Calidifontibacter indicus: one gene and its partner. The main gene of each other region encodes a partner of the protein of the gene in region 2 in a complex. Links are inferred from orthologs where the notes say so. Each region holds a gene or a part of one and is shown on either strand. Other genes may lie near its edges.

The links.
Region 1: the proteins of rpsG (region 2) and tig are in contact, whole or in part, in a crystal structure (PDB 3GTY), measured with the Thermotoga maritima proteins. The link is inferred for Calidifontibacter indicus from one-to-one orthologs. Residues at the interface, in WP_004081843.1 of Thermotoga maritima: Lys34, Lys52, Lys55, Glu59, Arg62, Gln63, Glu66, Asn67, Lys69, Val71, Arg95, Ala109, Lys110, Lys111, Gly112, Arg113, Pro114, Glu117, Glu121, Ile124, Ala125, Tyr127, Asn128, Asn129, Thr130, Gly131, Lys135, Asp139, Arg142, Met143; in WP_004081061.1 of Thermotoga maritima: Glu122, Val124, Val129, Leu130, Tyr133, Glu188, Gly259, Ile262, Tyr263, Glu266, Ser270, Glu273, Gln274, Glu277, Arg308, Gln311, Ile312, Ser315, Tyr316, Glu325, Arg329, Arg336, Leu363, Phe366, Trp367, Arg373, Leu377, Arg381, Leu384, Glu387.

The regions. Positions count from the first base shown.
Region 1 is NZ_QTUA01000001.1:2,881,811-2,887,591, reverse strand. The notes cover bases 821-3,707. They hold tig (trigger factor), read left to right. Parts: upstream 821-1,516; coding sequence 1,517-2,899; downstream 2,900-3,707. Other genes in these bases: DFJ65_RS13665 (ATP-dependent Clp protease proteolytic subunit), read left to right, coding at 3,128-3,707; DFJ65_RS13685 (PP2C family protein-serine/threonine phosphatase), read left to right, coding at 821-1,015. Outside these bases: more of DFJ65_RS13685, read left to right, coding at 1-820; more of DFJ65_RS13665, read left to right, coding at 3,708-3,745; DFJ65_RS13660 (ATP-dependent Clp protease proteolytic subunit), read left to right, coding at 3,775-4,422; ATP-dependent Clp protease ATP-binding subunit ClpX, read left to right, coding at 4,897-5,781. UniProt on the Bacillus subtilis protein: Involved in protein export. Acts as a chaperone by maintaining the newly synthesized protein in an open conformation. Functions as a peptidyl-prolyl cis-trans isomerase.
Region 2 is NZ_QTUA01000001.1:3,341,005-3,346,737, reverse strand. Bases 1-2,839 are described here. They hold rpsG (30S ribosomal protein S7), read left to right. Parts: upstream 1-1,104; coding sequence 1,105-1,575; downstream 1,576-2,839. Other genes in these bases: fusA (elongation factor G), read left to right, coding at 1,696-2,839; rpsL (30S ribosomal protein S12), read left to right, coding at 731-1,105; DFJ65_RS15905 (alpha-amylase family protein), read left to right, coding at 1-409. Also shown: more of fusA, read left to right, coding at 2,840-3,810; tuf (elongation factor Tu), read left to right, coding at 3,915-5,111; DFJ65_RS15880 (glycosyltransferase), read left to right, coding at 5,203-5,733.

The DNA of each region.
Region 1 (5,781 bases), 460 kb from region 2 along the record:
GGGAGCGCTCGTTCTGGCGAGTTCTGTTCTGGTCGGCATCTTCGTCGTCCGACCGAGCCTCAGTTACGCGTTGTTCGTGCCGCTGGTCGCGGCGGCCGGTCTGCTGCTGCGCGGCCGGCTGATGGCGACGGTGCTCGCCTACATCTGCGTGTCCTTCGTGGTGGTGTCGGTCGTGCTGCACACCGGTGAGTTGAGTGATCGCGTCGTGTCGAGTGCGCTGGCGCTCGGGGCGACGGTTGCGATCGTCGCGCTCATCAACCGGTTGTGGGGCCGCCCCGGTGGGGTGACCCAGGAGGTCGCCGCGAACATGCTGACCGACCTGCGGCGCCGGCACGCCGTACAGACCCACATGCCGACCCTGCCTGCGCAGTGGACGCTCGACACCGCCGTCCTGCCCGCGCACGGCGAGGCCCTCTGCGGCGACGTCGTGGTGGGTTGTGAGGTGAAGGGCATCTTCAACGCCGCCGTGCTGGACGTCTCGGGCAAGGGCTTGACCGCGGCGTCGCGTGCGGTGCTGTTGGGCGGTGCCGTGTCGGGTCTGCTGGGTGCTCTCGAACCCAACCGGGTGCTCCCTGCGACCAACGACTACCTGGTGCGCCAGGGGTGGACCGACGGTTTCGCGACCGCGACCCATGTCGCGGTCGATCTGGAGTCGGGTGCCTTCTGCCTCGGCTCGGCCGGCCACCCGGCGGCCGTGCAGTTCCACGCGGGCACCGGACGCTGGGAGCCGTTGCGCACCGGCGCCGGGGTGGTGCTCGGCATCCTGGAGGACCTCAACGAGGCCGACTACCCGCGTCTAGAAGGTCGACTCGACCGCGGTGACGTGTTGGTGCTCTACAGCGACGGTGTCGTCGAGCACAAGGACGTCGACATCTCCCAGGGCATCGACCGCATGCTGGGTGTCGCCGACCGCGAGATCACGGCCTGCCTCGACGGCTCCGCCCGTCGTATCTGCGAAATGGCCCGCGCCGGCGAGTCTGACGACCGCACCGTCGTCGTCCTCAAACGAAACTGACCGTCGGTCACCGCAGCCGACCGGGGAGTCCGTGCCCGGCATCGAGGTGCGATAGGCGACCAACACGATCACCCGCCCGCAGCGCAAGCGGACTATGTGAGATCTGCCGGAGAGTCGGCACGGCCGACCGGGCGAGCCTGCGAGCCCGGGAAGGCCGGGACGGCCGGAGGGAGTCGAACGATGAACATAGGGCCGCAGGCCCGGCGTCGGGGTAGCCGGATTCGAACCGGCGGCCTTCCGCTCCCAAAGCGGACGCGCTACCAAGCTGCGCCATACCCCGTGGTGGTGTCTGCGACCGGCCCGTTTTGGGCGCTGTCGGCAGAGTAGGTAGGCTAACCCCTCGGTACATCACGCCGGACGTCGGGCCACCCTGTCGCTCGCGCGTGCTGAGCCGTGCGGGCGTAGCTCAATGGTAGAGCCTCAGTCTTCCAAACTGATTACGCGAGTTCGATTCTCGTCGCCCGCTCCAGCAAGTGCGGAACCGATTCCCAACCTTTTGGAGTGCCTGTAGTGAAGAGCGCCGTCGAGACCCTCAACCCGACCCGGGTCAAGCTGACCGTCGAGGTGCCGTTCGAGGAGCTCAAGCCGAGCTTGGACGCCGCGTACGCCGCGATCGGCAACCAGGTGCAGATCCCCGGTTTCCGTAAGGGCAAGGTGCCGGCTCGCATCATCGAGCAGCGTTTCGGCCGTGGCGCGGTCGTCAGCGAGGCGATCAACGAGGCGCTGCCGGAGTTCTACGGTCAGGCGATCGAGGAGAACGACCTGCAGCCGCTGGGTCAGCCGGAGGTCGACATCACCGGTGCGCCGACCGAGGGCGACGACCCGCTGGTCTTCACCGCCGAGGTCGATGTGCGTCCGGAGTTCGACCTGCCGGAGTTCGGCGACATCAAGATCGAGGTCGACCCGCTGAAGGTCACCGACGAGGACGTCGATGCCGAGGTCAGCGCGCTGCGTGAGCGTTTCGGCACCTTGAAGACCGTCGAGCGCGCGGCGAAGTCGGGCGACTTCGTCACCGTCGACCTCACCGCCACCATCGGCGACGAGGAGATCGACTCGGTCGAGGGCATCTCCTACGAGATCGGTTCGGGCAACATGCTCCCGGGCATGGACGAGGCGCTCGAGGGCCTGTCGCTCGATGAGTCGAAGACCTTCACAGCGCCGTTGGCCGGTGGCGAGCACGAGGGCGAGGACGCCGACTGCGTCATCACGCTGCGTAGCGTCAAGGAGCGCGAGCTGCCCGAGCTCGACGACGACTTCGCCCAGCTGGCGTCGGAGCACGACACGATGGACGAGCTGCGCGCGCAGCTGACCACCCAAGCGGAGACCACCAAGCGTTTCCAGCAGGGTGTGCAGGCTCGCGACAAGGTGCTCGACCACCTGCTCGACAACGTCGAGATCCCGCTGCCGGAGAAGATCATCGAGGCCGAGGTGCACAGCCACCTCGAGGCCGAGGGTCGCCTGGAGGACGACGAGCACCGCGCGGAGGTCGACGAGTCGACCCGCAAGGCCCTGAAGTCGCAGCTGCTGCTCGACAAGATCGTCGCTCAGGACGAGGTGCAGGTCTCGCAGGAGGAGCTCATCGAGTACCTCATCATGCAGGCGCAGCAGTACGGCATGGACCCGAACACCTTCGCGCAGGCGCTCGACCAGCAGGGTCAGGTGCCGCAGGTGCTGTCCGAGGTGGCCCGCCGCAAGGCGCTGGCCTCGGTGCTGGAGAAGGTGCAGGTTGTCGACACCGACGGCAACACCGTCGACCTGAACCAGGAGATGGAGCTCGAGGGCGACGAGGCGTCGGACGACGACGAGGCTCCCGCCGCTGACGCGACGGACGAGGCCGCGACCGACGAGGCCGCGACCGAGGAAGCTTCCACCGAAGAGGCCTGATCGGCCTCCCCACGGGGACACGTGCGAAAGGCGTCCGGGCAACTGCCCGGGCGCCTTTCGCCGTCCGGGCAAGGGCCCGCATCAGGACCGTCTCGGGGACGCCGGCGGGTGCCTCTTCCGCTGACGGCGAACATCGGTCCGGGTCGGGACGAAACCCTCGGTGGCTGACGTTAGGGTCAAATGGAAGCGGACACCAGCGTCCGCACGCGAACGACAGATGGAGTCACGATGACGGAGCGCAGTAACGCGCCGGTCGGCATGGCCACCCAGCCGGTGGCCGGCCTCGACGATCAGATCTACAACCGCCTGCTCAAGGAGCGCATCATCTTCCTGGGCTCGGACGTCCGCGACGACAACGCGAACGCCATCTGCGCGCAGCTGCTGCTGCTCGCCGCCGAAGACCCGGAGAAGGACATCTGGCTGTACATCAACAGCCCGGGTGGTTCGGTCACCGCGGGCATGGCGATCTACGACACGATGAACTGGATCCCCAACGACGTCGCCACCGTGGCCATGGGCCTCGCCGCGTCGATGGGTCAGTTCCTGCTGTCCGCCGGTGCGAAGGGCAAGCGTTACGCCACCCCGCACGCGCGGATCATGATGCACCAGCCGTCCGGCGGCATCGGCGGCACCGCGTCCGACATCAAGACGCAGGCCGAACTGCTGCTCGGCATGAAGAAGGAGCTCGCGCAGCTCATCGCCGACCACACCGGCCAGACCGCGGAGCAGATCGAGCGCGACTCCGACCGCGACCGCTGGTTCTCGGCCAAGGAAGCCCAGGAGTACGGCTTCGTCGACCACGTCTTCGAGCGTTCCACCGACGCTCCGGGTGAGGTGCAGGCATGACGTACCCGTTGAATCCGTTGGGAGCACAGATGAATTCCACCCGCACCCCGGGCGGCCTGCAGGTGCCGAGCAGCCGCTACATCCTGCCGCAGTTCGAGGAGCGCACGTCCTACGGGATGAAGCGGTCCGACCCCTACAACAAGCTGTTCGAAGACCGCATCATCTTCCTCGGTGTGCAGGTCGACGACGCGTCGGCCGACGACATCATCGCGCAGCTGATCGTGCTGGAGTCGCAAGACCCCGACCGCGACATCCTCATGTACATCAACAGCCCGGGTGGTTCGTTCACCGCGCTGACCGCGATCTACGACACGATGCAGTACATCCAGCCCGATGTGCAGACCTTCGTGATCGGCCAGGCCGCCTCCGCCGCAGCCGTGCTGCTCGGCGCCGGCGCCAACGGCAAGCGGTTCGCGCTGCCGAACGCCCGCATCCTGATCCACCAGCCGGCGATGGAGGGTTCGGGCGGCACCGCCTCCGACCTCGAGATCACCGCGAACGAGATCTTCCGGATGCGCGCCTGGTTGGAGGAGACCATCGCCAACCACACCGGCCGCACCAAGGAGCAGGTCGAGAAGGACATCGAGCGCGACAAGATCCTCACCGCCGCCGAGGCCAAGGAGTACGGCCTCATCGACGAGGTGCTGTCCTCCCGCAAGGCGAGCCTTCAGAACTGACGGCTCCTTCGCGGTTCGGGCCCCCGGCAGGCGCTTCGCTTCTGCCGGGGGCCCGACGCGTCCCGCCGTCGTGAGCCTTCCAGCGTGGTCGGCTCGGATGCCACCACCGGCAGTGCGGCTCGGGTCGTGGCTGGCGCTTCGCTTCTGCCGGGGGCCTGACGCGTCCCGCCGTCGTGAGCCTTCCAGCGTGGTCGGCTCGGGTGCCACCAGCGGCAGTGCGGCTCGGGTCGTGGTGGCGCTTCGCTTCGGATGGCACCAGCGGCAGTGCGGCTCGGGTCGTGGTGGCGCTTCGCTTCTGCCAGGGCCCGACGGGGTCCCGCCGCGTGACGGCTGGAGCGGTTGCGGCGCGGATTTCAGCCCTCGGCGTACTGGCGTGACTCGCCGCCCGACACCGGGGTTCAATAAGAGTGGTTGTCGCACGTCGGGGGTAACGTCGGCGCAGTCACCCAGCAACGTAGGGAAGAGGGAAGTCGAGTGGCACGTATGGGAGAGAGCAGCGATCTGCTGAAGTGCTCGTTCTGCGGGAAGAGCCAGAAGCAGGTCAAGAAGCTCATCGCCGGTCCGGGTGTCTACATCTGCGACGAGTGCATCGACCTCTGCAACGAGATCATCGAGGAAGAGCTCGCCGAGACCAGTGAGCTGGGGTTGGAGAAGCTGCCCAAGCCGAAGGAGATCTTCGAGTTCCTCGACCAGTACGTCATCGGGCAGAGCAACGCCAAGCGTTCGCTCGCGGTGGCCGTCTACAACCACTACAAGCGCATCCAGGCCGCCGAGCAGGCGCCGAAGAAGGACGCCGACGGCGTCGAGATCGCCAAGAGCAACATCCTGCTGATCGGCCCGACCGGCTGCGGCAAGACCTACCTGGCGCAGACCCTCGCCCGCATGCTCAACGTGCCGTTCGCGATCGCCGACGCGACCGCGCTGACCGAGGCCGGTTATGTCGGTGAAGACGTCGAGAACATCCTGCTCAAGCTGATCCAGGCCGCCGACTTCGATGTGAAGAAGGCCGAGACCGGCATCATCTACATCGACGAAATCGACAAGGTCGCCCGCAAGAGCGAAAACCCGTCGATCACCCGTGACGTCTCCGGTGAGGGCGTGCAGCAGGCGCTGCTGAAGATCCTCGAGGGCACCAGCGCGTCGGTGCCGCCGCAGGGTGGCCGCAAGCACCCGCACCAGGAGTTCATCCAGATCGACACCACCAACGTGCTGTTCATCGTCGGTGGCGCGTTCGCCGGCCTGGAGAAGATCATCGAGGCCCGTTCCGGCCGGCAGGGTCTGGGCTTCGGCTCCGAGCTGCGCCAGGCCAGCGACCCGATGGCCAGCTTCGGCGAGGTCGTGCCCGAAGACCTGATGAAG
Region 2 (5,733 bases):
CGACCACTCGTACGAGTCCGACCCGGCGCTCGCCGACGACAACCGGTGGGTACACCGTCCGCCGATGCGGTGGCCGCCCGAGACCACTCACCCGGTCTACGTCGGCCTGCAACACCTCGTCCGCAGTCGGCGGACGCTGCCCCAACTGCACGCGTCGACCCCGGCGGTGCCGGCGATGACCCACGACCCGGGCGTGCTGCTGCTGCGCCGCGAGCACCCGTACGGCACCGTGTTGTTGGCCTTCAACGTCACCGCGGAGCACCGCGTGGTGCCGCAGGCGGCGTTGTGGGAGAACGGTCTCGACCCCGTCCGGGTCGTCGATCACCTCACCGGTCTCGGCACCGGCGGCGACGTGTGGCTGCCGCCCTACGGGAGCGCCTGGTTGCACCAGGCAAACGCGCTCCAGTGAAGGATTGCTGTTGCTGTAACAGCAGCGATCTACCACTGGAGCTTTCTGATTTGGTCGCGCCACGCGGGCCCGGTAGTCTTGACGTCCGTGCGTGGGCTCTGCCCTGCCTCGGATCGGCCGCTACGGCCGGCACGGTTTCATCAGGCCCACCACACGCTCTCGCCGGGCAGTCACCAGATCACCACGCATCTCGCGGGGCGGTCGGGGGAAAGTGCGGGGGAGGGCACCGGTCCGACACTCCCGAGTGCGGGGGCCGGAGCGGTAATCCAAGGAGCGCGACACGTCGCGCTGACAAGACTACGAATCAGTACGGAGAACAGGTTGCCTACTATCAACCAGCTCGTCCGTAAGGGTCGGCAGGACAAGACCTCCAAGGTCACCACGCCGGCACTTAAGGGCAGCCCCCAGCGGCGCGGTGTTTGCACCCGCGTCTACACCACCACCCCGAAGAAGCCGAACTCGGCGCTGCGCAAGGTCGCTCGTGTGAAGCTGACCTCCGGCATCGAGGTCACCGCGTACATCCCGGGTGTGGGCCACAACCTGCAGGAGCACTCGATCGTGCTCGTGCGTGGCGGTCGTGTGAAGGACCTCCCGGGTGTCCGCTACAAGATCATCCGCGGCGCGCTCGACACCCAGGGTGTCAAGGGCCGCAACCAGGCTCGTTCCCGTTACGGCGCGAAGAAGGAGAAGAAGTAATGCCTCGTAAGGGCCCTGCTCCCAAGCGCGCTCTCGTCGTCGACCCGGTCTACGGATCGCCGGTCGTCACCCAGCTCGTCAACAAGATCCTGCTCGACGGCAAGAAGTCGATCGCCGAGCGCATCGTCTACGGCGCCCTCGAGGGCTGCCGCGAGAAGACCGGCACCGACCCGGTCGTCACGCTGAAGCGTGCGCTCGACAACATCAAGCCGAGCCTCGAGGTGAAGTCCCGCCGCGTCGGTGGTGCCACCTACCAGGTTCCGGTCGAGGTGAAGCCGGGTCGCGCCACCACCTTGTCGATGCGTTGGCTCGTCGGCTACAGCCGTCAGCGTCGCGAGAAGACGATGACCGAGCGCCTCATGAACGAGATCCTGGACGCGTCCAACGGTCTCGGCGCCGCCGTCAAGCGTCGCGAAGACACGCACAAGATGGCCGAGTCGAACCGCGCGTTCGCCCACTACCGCTGGTGATCCGGACGGTGCGCGGCGCAGCTATCCGCGTCGCGCACCGTACGGCTCCGGCCCGCCGGCCCTGCCGGCACCCCGAACTCCACTCCTAGAACTCAGTCCCGAGAGAACGAGGCAGACACCGTGGCACAGGACGTGCTGACCGACCTGAAGAAGGTCCGCAACATCGGCATCATGGCGCACATCGACGCCGGTAAGACCACGACGACCGAGCGGATCCTGTTCTACACCGGCGTCAACCACAAGATCGGCGAGACGCACGACGGTGCGTCGACCACCGACTGGATGGAGCAGGAGAAGGAGCGGGGAATCACCATCACCTCTGCTGCCGTCACCTCCTTCTGGGACGGTACCCAGATCAACATCATCGACACCCCGGGTCACGTCGACTTCACCGTCGAGGTGGAGCGTTCGCTGCGCGTCCTCGACGGCGCCGTTGCCGTGTTCGACGGCAAGGAAGGCGTCGAGCCGCAGTCGGAGACCGTGTGGCGTCAGGCCGACAAGTACGACGTCCCCCGCATCGCGTTCGTCAACAAGATGGACAAGATGGGTGCCGACTTCTACTTCACCGTGCAGACCGTGAAGGACCGCCTCGGCGCCGAGCCGCTGGTGCTCCAGCTGCCGATCGGTGCGGAGAACGACTTCATCGGCGTCGTCGACCTGGTCGAGATGCGTGCGCTGGTGTGGCCGGGCGACGCCAAGGGTGACGTCACCATGGGCGCGAAGTACGAGATCCAGGAGATCCCGGCCGACCTCCAGGCCAAGGCCGACGAGTACCGCCAGGCGCTCGTAGAGCGCGTCGCCGAAGCCGACGACGCCCTCATGGAGAAGTACCTCGAGGGCGGCGAGCTCACCACCGACGAGATCAAGGCTGCGATCCGCAAGCTGACCGTCACCTCGGAGCTCTACCCGATCCTGTGTGGTTCGGCGTTCAAGAACCGCGGTGTGCAGCCGATGCTCGACGCTGTCGTCGACTACCTGCCCAGCCCGCTCGACGTTCCCCCGATGATCGGCCACAAGCCGGGCGACGAGGACACCGAGATCACCCGCGCGCCGAGCAAGGACGAGCCGTTCTCGGCACTGGCCTTCAAGGTCGCCGCTCACCCCTTCTTCGGCACGCTGACCTTCATCCGCGTGTACTCCGGTCGCATCGCCGCCGGTAGCCCGGTCGTCAACTCGACCAAGGGCAAGAAGGAGCGCGTCGGCAAGCTCTTCCAGATGCACGCCAACAAGGAGAACCCGGTCGACGAGGCTGTCGCCGGTCACATCTACGCGGCGATCGGTCTGAAGGACACCACCACCGGTGACACGCTGTGCGACCCGAACGAGCAGATCGTTCTGGAGTCGATGACGTTCCCGGAGCCGGTGATCCACGTCGCCATCGAGCCGAAGACGAAGAGCGACCAGGAGAAGCTGGGCACCGCGATCCAGAAGCTGGCGCAGGAAGACCCGACCTTCTCCGTCCACCTCGACGAGGAGACCGGCCAGACCGTCATCGGCGGTATGGGTGAGCTCCACCTCGACATCCTGGTCGACCGCATGAAGCGCGAGTTCAAGGTCGAGGCCAACGTGGGTGCGCCGCAGGTCGCCTACCGCGAGACCATCCGTCGCGCCGTCGAGAAGTTCGACTACACGCACAAGAAGCAGACCGGTGGTTCGGGTCAGTTCGCGAAGGTGCAGATCTCGCTGGCTCCGCTCGACACCGCCGAGGGCGAGCTGTACGAGTTCGAGAACGCCGTGACCGGTGGTCGCGTGCCGCGCGAGTACATCCCGTCGGTCGACCACGGCATCCAGGAGGCCATGCAGCTCGGCATCCTCGCCGGCTACCCGGTCGTGGGTGTCAAGGCCGCTCTGCTCGACGGTGCCTACCACGACGTCGACTCCTCGGAGATGGCGTTCAAGATCGCCGGCTCGATGGCGTTCAAGGAGGCCGCTCGCAAGGCGGACCCCTGCCTGCTCGAGCCGATGATGGCCGTCGAGGTGCGTACGCCCGAGGACTACATGGGCGACGTCATCGGCGACCTCAACAGCCGCCGTGGCCAGATCCAGGCCATGGAAGACGTCAGCGGTGCGAAGATCGTTCGCGCAGTCGTTCCGCTGTCGGAGATGTTCGGGTACGTGGGTGACCTGCGGTCGAAGACCCAGGGTCGCGCCAACTACACGATGCAGTTCGACTCCTACGCCGAGGTTCCCCGGAACGTCGCGGAGGAGATCATCAAGAAGGTCCGGGGCGAGTGATTCAGGGATTTGTTCCCTGATCGGTTGACCCGCTAGTTTCCACGAAATAAGAAATCACCGACGCCGCCCCGGCGTCAGCAACCAAGTCCTTAGGAGGACCCGCAGTGGCTAAGGCCAAGTTCGAGCGGACCAAGCCGCACGTCAACATCGGCACCATCGGTCACATCGACCACGGCAAGACGACGCTGACGGCTGCTATCTCGAAGGTTCTGCACGACAAGTACCCGGACGTGAACCCGGCGTTCGCGTTCGACGAGATCGACAAGGCGCCCGAGGAGAAGCAGCGCGGTATCACCATCTCCATCGCGCACATCGAGTACCAGACCGAGAAGCGTCACTACGCGCACGTCGACTGCCCGGGTCACGCCGACTACGTCAAGAACATGATCACCGGTGCGGCGCAGATGGACGGCGCCATCCTGGTGGTTGCCGCCACCGACGGCCCGATGCCGCAGACCAAGGAGCACGTGCTCCTGGCCCGCCAGGTCGGCGTTCCCTACATCGTTGTCGCCCTGAACAAGGCCGACATGGTCGACGACGAGGAAATCCTCGAGCTCGTCGAGATGGAGGTCCGCGAACTGCTGTCCTCCTACGAGTTCCCGGGCGACGACGTCCCGGTCGTCAAGGTCTCGGCGCTCAAGGCGCTCGAGGGTGACGCCGAGTGGGGCAACACCGTTCTCGAGCTCATGGACGCGGTCGACGAGGCCATCCCGGAGCCGGAGCGTGACACCGACAAGCCGTTCCTGATGCCCGTCGAGGACGTCTTCACGATCACCGGTCGTGGAACCGTCGTCACCGGTCGTATCGAGCGCGGTGTGCTGAACGTCAACGAAGAGGTCGAGATCGTCGGTCTGCGCGAGGGCGCTGCCGTCAAGACCACCGTCACCTCGATCGAGATGTTCAACAAGATGCTCGACAGCGGCCAGGCCGGCGACAACGCCGCCCTCCTGCTGCGCGGCATCAAGCGTGAGGACGTCGAGCGCGGCCAGGTCATCGCCAAGCCGGGCACGACTACCCCGCACACCAACTTCGAGGCCTCGGTCTACATCCTGTCCAAGGACGAGGGTGGCCGCCACACGCCGTTCTACGACAACTACCGTCCGCAGTTCTACTTCCGTACGACTGACGTGACCGGTGTCGTGAAGCTGCCGGAAGGCACCGAGATGGTCATGCCGGGCGACAACACCGAGATGTCGGTGGAGCTCATCGCCCCGATCGCCATGGACGAGGGTCTGCGCTTCGCGATCCGCGAGGGTGGCCGCACCGTTGGTGCTGGTCGCGTCACCTCCATCACGAAGTGATCCTCGCCCGCTAGGGCACGGTCAGAAAGAAACCCCCAACCGCGCAGGCGGTTGGGGGTTTCTTTCACCTGTGCTGTTACTCTGCGTCTCCGTGAGCAAAATTCAAGGGGGCCCGTTCGCCGGGTTGGAGGTCGCGGCGATCGTGCCGTGTTACAACGAAGAAGTCGCCGTCGGGGAAGTGATCGAGGGGCTGAAGGCGGCGGTCGACGGCATCACCGTCTACGTCTACGACAACAACTCCACCGACCGCACCGCCGAGGTGGCCGCCCAGGCGGGTGCCATCGTCCGCACCGAACCGCGCAAGGGCAAGGGCAACGTGGTGCGGCGCGCATTCGGTGACATCGACGCCGATGTCTATCTGATGATCGACGGCGACGCCACCTACGAGGCCGCGGCCGCCGGCCTGATGATCGAGACCTTGCTGTCCGGGCCGTACGACCACGTGCTCGGCGTGCGCACCGACGACCCGGAGGCATCCGCCTACCGGGCCGGGCACGCCCTCGGCAACCGGATGTTCAACAAGCTCATCGGACGCCTCTTCGGCGAGCCCGTGACCGACATGTTGTCCGGATACCGTGTGTTCTCACGGCGATTCGTGAAGTCCTTCCCGGCGCTGTCGCGG